Regions from separate parts of the Vibrio sp. PSi01 genome, predicted to be linked through region 2. Evidence: riboswitches for the same ligand, from Rfam matches in the RefSeq annotation. Region 2 holds a riboswitch; each other region holds the start of a gene.

Evidence for each region. A riboswitch is a leader RNA that binds a small molecule or an ion and turns the genes downstream of it on or off. The one in region 2 is predicted to bind thiamine pyrophosphate.
Region 1: another riboswitch for thiamine pyrophosphate. It lies ahead of thiB (thiamine ABC transporter substrate binding subunit); the one in region 2 lies ahead of thiD (bifunctional hydroxymethylpyrimidine kinase/phosphomethylpyrimidine kinase).
Region 3: another riboswitch for thiamine pyrophosphate. It lies ahead of thiC (phosphomethylpyrimidine synthase ThiC); the one in region 2 lies ahead of thiD (bifunctional hydroxymethylpyrimidine kinase/phosphomethylpyrimidine kinase).

The regions. Positions count from the first base shown of each region.
Region 1 is NZ_JBHNYN010000018.1:47,580-50,856, forward strand. Features, by position in the region: gene mpl (UDP-N-acetylmuramate:L-alanyl-gamma-D-glutamyl-meso-diaminopimelate ligase) at 1-528, shown strand, start outside; gene ACFI6G_RS18835 (flavin prenyltransferase UbiX) at 567-1,190, shown strand; TPP riboswitch at 1,234-1,353, shown strand; gene thiB (thiamine ABC transporter substrate binding subunit) at 1,407-2,399, shown strand; gene thiP (thiamine/thiamine pyrophosphate ABC transporter permease ThiP) at 2,485-3,277, shown strand, end outside.
Region 2 is NZ_JBHNYN010000034.1:3,377-6,653, reverse strand. Features, by position in the region: gene ACFI6G_RS21940 (helix-turn-helix domain-containing protein) at 1-217, shown strand, start outside; gene ACFI6G_RS21935 (DMT family transporter) at 303-1,220, shown strand; TPP riboswitch at 1,319-1,430, shown strand; gene thiD (bifunctional hydroxymethylpyrimidine kinase/phosphomethylpyrimidine kinase) at 1,527-2,420, shown strand; gene ACFI6G_RS21925 (ABC transporter ATP-binding protein) at 2,410-3,174, shown strand.
Region 3 is NZ_JBHNYN010000028.1:1,033-4,309, forward strand. Features, by position in the region: gene ACFI6G_RS21280 (multicopper oxidase family protein) at 1-761, shown strand, start outside; gene crcB (fluoride efflux transporter CrcB) at 862-1,245, shown strand; TPP riboswitch at 1,308-1,406, shown strand; gene thiC (phosphomethylpyrimidine synthase ThiC) at 1,537-3,277, shown strand, end outside.

The DNA.
Region 1 (3,277 bases), on a different contig from region 2:
GACCACAACGTAAATAATGCTTTGATGGCGATAGCTGCTGCACGACACGTGGGCGTGACACCAGACCTAGCTTGTGAATCGTTAGCTACTTTTATTAATACTAAGCGTCGTTTGGAGTTTAAAGGCGAGGTGGCAGGTGTTTCTGTTTATGATGATTTTGCACATCACCCAACGGCGATTGAACTTACTCTGGGCGGATTACGTAATAAGGTCGACACGAAAAAAATCATTGCCGTTTTAGAGCCTCGTTCTGCCACAATGAAACGTGGTGTGCACAAAGAAACTTTGGCTGATTCGTTGAAACAGGCGGATTCTACCTACTTATTCCAACCGGATAATATTGATTGGTCGGTTCAAGATGTCGCAGACGCTTGTCACCAACCTGCGTATGTGAGTGATGATATGGATGCATTCGTTGCTAAAATTGTCTCAGAGGCACAAGCGGGCGACCAAATCTTGGTAATGAGTAATGGTGGCTTTGGTGGCATTCACCAAAAACTGTTGGATGGATTGGCACTCAAAGGCTAACGACATCCACGACCTTATAATTTGAAGTAATTGAGAACATGACAAAACACGATAAAGCGATAACCCTCGCTTTCACTGGCGCATCTGGTGCGCCTTACGGACTGCGTTTACTTGAATGCCTACTGGCGGCAGATTATCAGGTTTATTTGCTGATATCGTCGGCAGCTCGAGTGGTGTTGGCGACCGAGCATGAACTTAAGTTACCTGCTGGGCCAGATGCTGCGAAACAAGCTTTAGTTAAGCATTTAGGTTGCGACCCAGAAAAGCTGGTGGTGTGTGGCAAAGATGATTGGTTCTCACCGGTTGCCTCTGGTTCAGCAGCACCGAAGCAGATGGTGGTGTGTCCATGTTCTGCTGGAAGCTTGGCATCCATTGCTCACGGCTTATCGGACAACCTGATCGAGCGAGCAGCGGACGTGGTTATGAAAGAGCGAGGCCAGCTGTTGTTAGTGGTTCGTGAGACGCCATTTTCTACGTTGCACTTAGAGAACATGCACAAACTCTCGACCATGGGCGTAACGATCATGCCCGCGGCTCCGGGTTTTTATCACCAACCTAAGTCGATCGAAGATCTGGTCGATTTTATGGTGGCGCGTATTCTCGATCATCTTGGTATCGAGCAAGGTTTAGTGCCACGTTGGGGGTACGATCAACGTAATTGATCCAAACTTGATAGCTTATTGTTAAAATTCGAATTACAATTCTGAACACTCATCGGGGAGCAAACCATTCAAATAATGAATGCGAGCTGAGATCAAGCAAGTGCTTGGGACCCGTAAACCTGAACCAGATAATGCTGGCGTAGGAATTGAGTTAGGAACAACTTCTACCGTTCTCCTCCCTCAAACCTGTGCCGCTCAGACCATGGAGAGCGTCCAGTGAAATTAACATTTACAACTCTTGCTGTTACTACAGCTATCTCTTTCTCTGCCGTTGCTGCAGACAATACTCTAACTGTATATACCTATGATTCTTTTGCTGCGGATTGGGGCCCTCGTCCTGCCGTTGAAAAAGCATTCGAAGAAAAGTGTGGTTGTGATGTGAATTTTGTCGCGCTAGAAGATGGCGTGTCTATTTTAAATCGCTTGCGTCTTGAAGGTGGTAACAGCAAAGCTGATATCGTGTTAGGCCTAGATAACAATCTAATGGCTGAAGCGAAAGCGACGGGCTTATTGGCTGAGCACAGTGTTGATACGTCATCAGTAACGCTTCCTAATGGTTGGAGTGACAGCACTTTTGTTCCATATGACTTTGGCTACTTTGCTTTTATTTACAACAAAGAGAAGTTGGTAAATCCACCTAAGAGCCTTAAAGAACTGGTTGAGCAGCGTGATGATCTTAAGGTTATCTACCAGGATCCACGTACATCAACACCAGGTCAAGGCATGATGCTATGGATGAAGTCTGTTTACGGTGATGAAGCGACAGACGCGTGGAAGAAGCTCGCTCAGAAAACGGTTACTGTGACTAAAGGTTGGTCTGAGGCTTACTCTATGTTCCTAAAAGGCGAGTCGGACTTAGTCCTGTCTTACACGACTTCTCCGGCTTACCACATCATTGCAGAAGGTGATTCTAAGTACGCAGCAGCAAGCTTTGAAGAAGGTCATTATACTCAAGTCGAAGTGGCAGCTAAGGTCAAAGGCAGCAAGAACGAAAAGCTGGCTGATGAATTTATGGTATTTATCCTGAGTGACGAGTTCCAATCAGCGATGCCAACGGGTAACTGGATGTACCCAGTGACAGATATTGAGCTTCCAAAAGGGTTCGAGCAACTTACGGTTCCTCAAAAAGCGCTAGGTTTCACGCCTGAAGAAATAGCATCTAAGCGTAAGCCATGGATTCGTGAATGGCAGAGTGCACTTACTTTTTAACTTACTATTAAAAAGATGAGCGCCCTGTACTTAAAGGCTCATTCGTGATGTTTGGAATGAGCCATTTACGGTAAATAATTAATTTATGATAAAGAAAACACCTAAGGTCGGGATCTGGGTTGCGATACTCATTACCGCCTTCGTGGTTTCAGCAGTTGGGGCATTGCTTAGCAATGCCCCTTCTCTTGATATCAGCCTAGTATGGTCTGATCCTTACTATTGGCATGTAACGAAATTCAGTTTTTATCAGGCGACACTCTCAACTGTGCTGAGTGTTGGCTTTGCTATACCTATTGCGCATGCTCTGTGTCGCAGACAGTTCTTTGGAAGAGCCTTGTTATTAAGGTTGTTCGCGTCAACCTTGGTTCTACCTGTGTTGGTCGGCGTATTTGGCTTGCTGGCGATTTACGGCAACAGTGGTTGGTTAGCTAAGTTCTTAGCGAACTTCGACATAGAGCTACCATTCTCGATTTATGGCTTGAATGGTATTTTGCTAGCGCATGTTTTTTTCAACCTGCCTTACGCCAGCCGTTTACTTCTGCAAGCTTTGGATACCGTGCCTGCCGAGCAGCACAAGCTGTGTGCTCATTTAGGCATGAGCCATTGGAATAAATTTAAATGGGTTGAATGGCCGAGGTTAAGACAGCAGCTGCCGCATGTGTGCGGTTTGGTCTTCATGTTGTGCTTCACCAGCTTTGCTACCGTGATGGCGTTGGGTGGTGGTCCGAAATCAACCACCATTGAGCTAGCCATCTACCAAGCAATTAAATTCGACTTTGACCTGCAGGCTGGCGCGTTACTCGCGATATGGCAAATGCTGTTGTGTGGCGTATTAGCGGTGAGTATTCAGCGTTTGTCTAAGCCCATCTCTGTGACGG
Region 2 (3,277 bases):
ACGCTTCAAAGAGTGCTTGGGTATCAGTGCGCTTAAATACATTACTCGATATCGTATGGAGAAAGCTCAAGCCTTGTTAACCCACACAGATTTACCTGTTCAATTGATAGCCGAAAATGTGGGTTATAGTGATGTTTCTGCTTTTAGTCGTCGCTTCTCTCAGCACTTTGGAATGTCTCCAAGGGCGTTTCTAGGCTCAATGAAAGACAGTCTTTAGAAACAACAATAGCGTCCTTTCGGCAAACTAACTTTTATCAATCTTCACTATTATCTATTTCAGAACTGAAAATTGGGTAATAGAAATGAATCTTGCCATCAATCGCGTTAACGAATTCCAAATGGGCACTTTAGCCATCTTGTTTGCTTCCATTTTATGGGGCACGACAGGCACCGCCGCAAGTTTTGCGCCTGATCTAAGCCCATTAGCGATTGGTGCTTTCTCTATGGGTGTCGGCGGCCTAATGCAAGCGGGCTTAGCGTATCGAAAAATCCTATTCGCTTTCGACAAGCTTTTGCAGAACAAGAAGTTGTTGGCAGTGAGCGCTTTGGCTTTAGCGATCTATCCTTTAGCTTTCTATTCTTCAATGAAATTATCTGGCGTGGCGATTGGTACAGTGGTTTCGATTGCTACCGCACCTTTCTTTTCTGCTCTGTTAGAGTGTCTTATTAGCAAAAAGAATAATATCAACAAACGTTGGCTCACTAGCTTTGCGATTGGTGTGGTGGGTATTGGGTTGTTGGTGTTTTCAGAATCTTCATCGACGAATGAATCCGGTGATGATCTCAAGCTGTTCGGTATTGCTTTAGGTTTGCTCGCTGGGTTGTGTTACGCCATTTATTCTTGGGCGACCAAAGCACTGATCGACAAAGGGATTAAGTCACAAGCGGCGATGGGCAGTATTTTTGGCCTGGGTGCGATGCTGTTGCTGCCAACGCTCTGGTTTACGGGGGAGAACCTGTTTTCCTCGCAGATTAACGTATTAGTCATCAGTTATCTGACGTTAATCCCACAATGCTTGGGCTATATCGCGTTCAGTTTTGGTTTACGCCACGTGACCGCGAGTAGCGCCAATCTGCTGACTCTGTTTGAACCAGTAGTTGCAGCGGTGCTTGCCGTCTGTGTTGTCGGTGAGCTGATTCCTTTTACAGGCTGGTTAGGTATGTCTCTGATTGTGTTGTGCTTGTTTATACAGTCGAAGCCATCTAAAGGAACGTTATAAGTATTTGTTTTGTTTTGCCTAATTGAAATTTTTTCATGTGTAATTCTTATAATTGAATAAAATCAGTATCTCAGTTGTGAGAGTGCTGTTACTATCGCTATCAATAGTCGGGGGGCATATACCTTATTTGGTGTTTGCTGAGATCGTTAATCGAGACCCGTTGAACCTGATTCAGTTAACACTGGCGTAGGGAACTATAAGCACTCGATCTGCGTCTGCACCCATGAAAACTTTCATGTGTTTATTGCGACTTCTCCTTCGATCGGTGTTCGTTCTCCTACGTCTTGTAAGATAGTAGGAGCGACAATGACACACAGTTCTAATTCAAAAGATTTAACGCTAAAAGTCTCAGTTTCACAGCACTCTGCTGATGGTTCGATTCGAACAAACACTCCGATTGTATTGACGATCGCTGGTTCTGACAGTGGTGGTGGCGCGGGCATTCAAGCTGATATTAAAGCCATGTCTGCAACGGGTAGCTTCGCTTGTTCGGTAATTACCGCAATTACCTCTCAGAATACCCAAGGCGTTTTCGCCATTTTGCCTATTCCACTCGACCATGTTGCTAGCCAGTTAGATGCGGTTTTTACTGATCTCAATATCGTGGCAGTAAAAGTCGGCATGTTGGCCGATTCGCAAATCATCAAAGTCGTCGCTGATAAAATTAAGCAGTACCAACCTAAACACTTAGTGATTGACCCTGTAATGGTCGCAACCAGTGGTGATCTTCTTTTAGAAAACTCAGCCATTACTACACTGAAACAAGAGCTGATTCCGCTGGCAGACATCATTACGCCTAATTTGCCTGAAGGCGCGGCGTTAACAGGCAAGCCGGTACCTGAAAGCGAAGCTGAAATGCAGGGCATGATTGAAGATTTACGCGCACTAGGTGCTAAAGCGGTTCTCTTGAAAGGCGGCCACCTGGAGAAAGATGAAAACAGTAACGACTTACTGATTCTGTCAACCACATCTGCTCTGATTAGCGCGAAGCGTTTTCCTACCAAAAACACACATGGAACGGGCTGCACGCTCTCTTCTGCTATTGCTTCTTTCTTGGCTCAAGGCAACAAACTTCCAGAGGCTGTCGACCTAGGTAAACAATACATTTCACGAGCAATTGCTCACGCCGACGAACTTCAAGTTGGTCAAGGTCACGGCCCTGTAAATCACTTCTTCGTTGGGCACGGTAATGTCCGTTAATATGATTGGCGTTCAACTCAGTAATGCGACTCTGCGTTACCGAGATAGCGAGCACGCGACCTTATCTGGACTGTCATTGAGCTTAAAAGCAGGCAAGTGGACAGTGTTACTTGGTCGCAGTGGCTGCGGAAAAACCACGGTATTGCGTTATCTGGCAGGCTTGTTGGACGACAAGGTGGAATGGCAGGGCACATTGGCAACGTCTGATGAATTGCCTTTAACGGATCGCATCGCTTACATGGCGCAGCAAGATTTGTTACTGCCATGGCTATCGGTTATCGACAACGTGTGTTTGAGCCATCGCTTTCAAAATTCCGCAGATAAGCATAAAAATATCGAGCATAAAAATCAGGCGTTAGAGCTACTGATTTCTGTTGGTCTGGCTGATTACGCGGATGCTATGCCGGATCAATTGTCTGGTGGTATGCGCCAGCGTGTTGCTTTGGCTCGAACCTTAATGCAAGACAAGCCAGTCGTGCTGATGGATGAGCCTTTCTCTGCGCTGGATGCGGTAACGAGACACAAGCTGCAAAGTTTAGCGTGTGAACTGTTAAGGGGTAAAACCGTTGTGTTGATCACTCATGATCCACAAGAAGCGGTGCGTCTGGCGGATAACTTGTATGTGTTGCAAGGCACGCCTGCGAGTGCTCACTCTTTATCTGTGCCTCACACGTCAACGCCACGAGTGTTAGATGGTGAGTGTGCCGAGCTACAACAAGCGATCTTAGAACAGTTGGAGCGTGATTATGAATGAACTAACTCGAAGTGAAGCTACTGATAGCTCCAAGATAGAAAACTCAATGGAAGAAAGTTCAACTAACGCGCAGGCTAGCACAGCGCGTCCTCGCCAGATGAAT
Region 3 (3,277 bases), on a different contig from region 2:
TATATCAGTTGAAGCAGTATGCAGCGACTAGACTGCGTATTGCTAATGTCGATAATACGATCACTTACCCTATTGCTGTCGAAGGGGCTGAAGCATGGGTTATAGCCATCGATGGTAATCCTGTAAAAACGCCTTATAAACTGACTCAACATAAAATCGGCCCAGGGATGCGCGTGGATATTGGACTGATCGCTCCTAAAGCTGGTGAGCGAGTTAACGTTCTCCAAATGAAGGGACGTTTCCCATTTTCTTTGTGTGAATTTGAAGTCGTAGATTCAGCATTTACTCAAAAGCGAGTGTTGCCATTATTACCATTGAATCCAGTACCTAACCTAGATCTTGCTAATGCTGAAGAGATCGATTTTGTGTTCGAGTGGGAAGGCGCGGTATCACCAGTATCTAAAGATGGGAAGTCCATGCCTAAATTTTGGCTTACTAATAAAAGAGCATGGGAGGGGATGAGCAAAGACAGTATCCCTGAACCGTTGGCGACTTTAGAGTTAGGTAAGACTTACATATTCGATCTTAAGAACGTCACTCAATATCATCACCCGATTCATATTCACGGTCATACATTCACTGTATTGGAACTTGATGGTAAAAAAATTGAAGAACCTTTCCATACCGATACAGTGCTACTTGGAAGAAACGGCCGAGCTAAAGCTGCATTTGTTGCAGACAACCCCGGACGTTGGATGTATCACTGTCATGTTATAGAACACATGAAAACGGGTTTAATGGGATATATCGAAGTTAAGTGACACCTGTAACGTTTAATATTTGCGCATGCATTCTTAGTTTCTACCCTCGCTTTTATCGGCGGTAAAGCTAGAATATAGGGACTATTGTTTGGGAGGATTCATGGGTCAGTTATCTATTTTAGGTTTTATTGCCATTGGTGGCGCATTTGGTGCTTGTTCGCGCTATTTGATTTCAGAGTTATGTGTAGTGATGCTAGGGCGTGGCTTTCCTTATGGTACGCTGACCGTTAACGTGATTGGCTCTTTAATTATGGGATTACTCATCGCAGCATTTGAGAATGAGATGGTTGCGACAGAACCATGGAGACAGATCATCGGTCTTGGTTTCCTTGGAGCATTGACTACATTTTCTACATTTTCGATGGATAACGTGCTTCTTATGCAGCAGGGTGCTTTCTTTAAGATGGGACTCAATGTGCTACTCAACGTGGTTCTCAGCATCTCTGCAGCATGGATCGGTTTCCAACTTCTGATAAAGTCTTAAAACTTTCTTACGGTTTGTTAACAACTCGGCTTGGTTTATCCAAGCCGTTTTTATATACTCGGTAGTACTTGTCGGAGTGCCATATGGCTGAGACCGTTAACTCGGGATCCGTTGAACCTGATCAGGCTAATACCTGCGAAGGGAACAAGAGTAGATATCTAACTAGAATCCTTCTAGAGATCTATCTCCAGATCACAACTGCATTTTCTTGCTGTGATCCCTCTTGTAGCATCTAATCCGTCAAGCATTTTTATCCCTATAAATAATGGCTAAAAGCCAAGGATAAATGCTATGTCGAGTAGTAAACAAGCAAGACTGGAAGCGAAGAATTTCATTGATTCTTTATCCGTACAACCTTATCCAAATTCAAAAAAAGCTTATATCCAAGGATCTCGCGAGGACATTCAAGTCCCTGTACGAGAAATATCACTCGCTGATAGCCTTGTTGGCGGTACCAAAAAAGAGCCTGTATTCGAACCTAATGTACCCATTCAAGTTTACGATACCTCAGGTGTTTACACTGACCCTACACATCAAATAGACCTGTATAGCGGCCTTCCTAAGTTGCGTGAGCAATGGATTGATGAGCGTGGTGATACGGAACTGTTAGATGATGTAAGCTCTGTTTACACTAAAGAGCGTTTAGAAGATGAAACTCTAGACGACCTTCGTTACGGCAACCTACCTAGAATTCGTCGTGCGACTGGAGGTCAATGTGTTACTCAGCTGCATTATGCTCGTCAGGGGATTATCACTCCTGAGATGGAGTACATTGCGATACGTGAGAACATGGGACGCCAGAAGTTCGCTGATGAGCAGCTGAACCATCAACACCCTGGCCATAACTTTGGCGCGAACCTACCTAAAGAAATTACCTCTGAGTTCGTACGTAAAGAGGTTGCTGAAGGCCGAGCTATTATTCCTTCAAACATCAACCATCCAGAATCAGAACCGATGATTATCGGCCGAAACTTCTTAGTGAAGGTGAACGCCAATATCGGTAACTCTTCAGTAAGCTCTTCGATTGAAGAAGAAGTTGAGAAATTAGTATGGTCAACTCGTTGGGGTGGCGATACCGTGATGGACCTTTCCACCGGCCGCAATATCCACGAGACTCGCGAATGGATCTTGCGTAATAGTCCGGTGCCAATTGGTACGGTTCCTATGTATCAGGCACTTGAAAAAGTGAATGGCGTTGCGGAAGACCTTAACTGGGAAGTGATGCGCGATACCTTGATTGAACAAGCAGAGCAGGGTGTTGATTACTTTACTATCCACGCAGGCTTATTGCTTCGCTACGTTCCTATGACCGCTAAACGTGTGACTGGTATTGTCTCTCGTGGCGGCTCCATCATCGCGAAATGGTGTCTTGCTCATCACCAAGAAAGTTTCCTTTATACCCACTTCCGTGAGATCTGTGAGATCTGTGCGAAGTACGATGTTGCTCTATCATTAGGTGACGGTTTACGTCCGGGTTCTATTGCAGATGCTAATGATGAGGCTCAATTCTCGGAGTTACGGACCCTAGGTGAGTTGACTAAAGTGGCTTGGGAATACGACGTTCAGGTGATTATTGAAGGCCCTGGACATGTACCAATGCACCTGATTAAAGAGAATATGGACGAGCAGTTAGAGCACTGCCACGAAGCACCTTTCTATACTTTAGGTCCACTGACGACAGATATTGCCCCTGGTTACGACCATATTACCTCTGGTATTGGTGCCGCCATGATTGGTTGGTACGGCTGTGCGATGCTGTGTTATGTAACCCCTAAAGAGCACCTAGGCTTACCAAACAAAGAAGACGTGAAGACTGGCTTGATTACTTATAAGCTGGCAGCGCATGCAGCAGACTTGGCAAAAGGACATCCGGGCGCACAGATCCGCGACAATGCATTATCAAAAGCGCGTTTTGAATTCCGTTGGGAAGACCAATTTAATCTAGCTTTAGATCCGGAAACCGCGCGTTCTTTCCACGATGAAACCCTGCCACAAGAGTCGGGTAAGGTTGCTCACTTCTGCTCTATGTGTG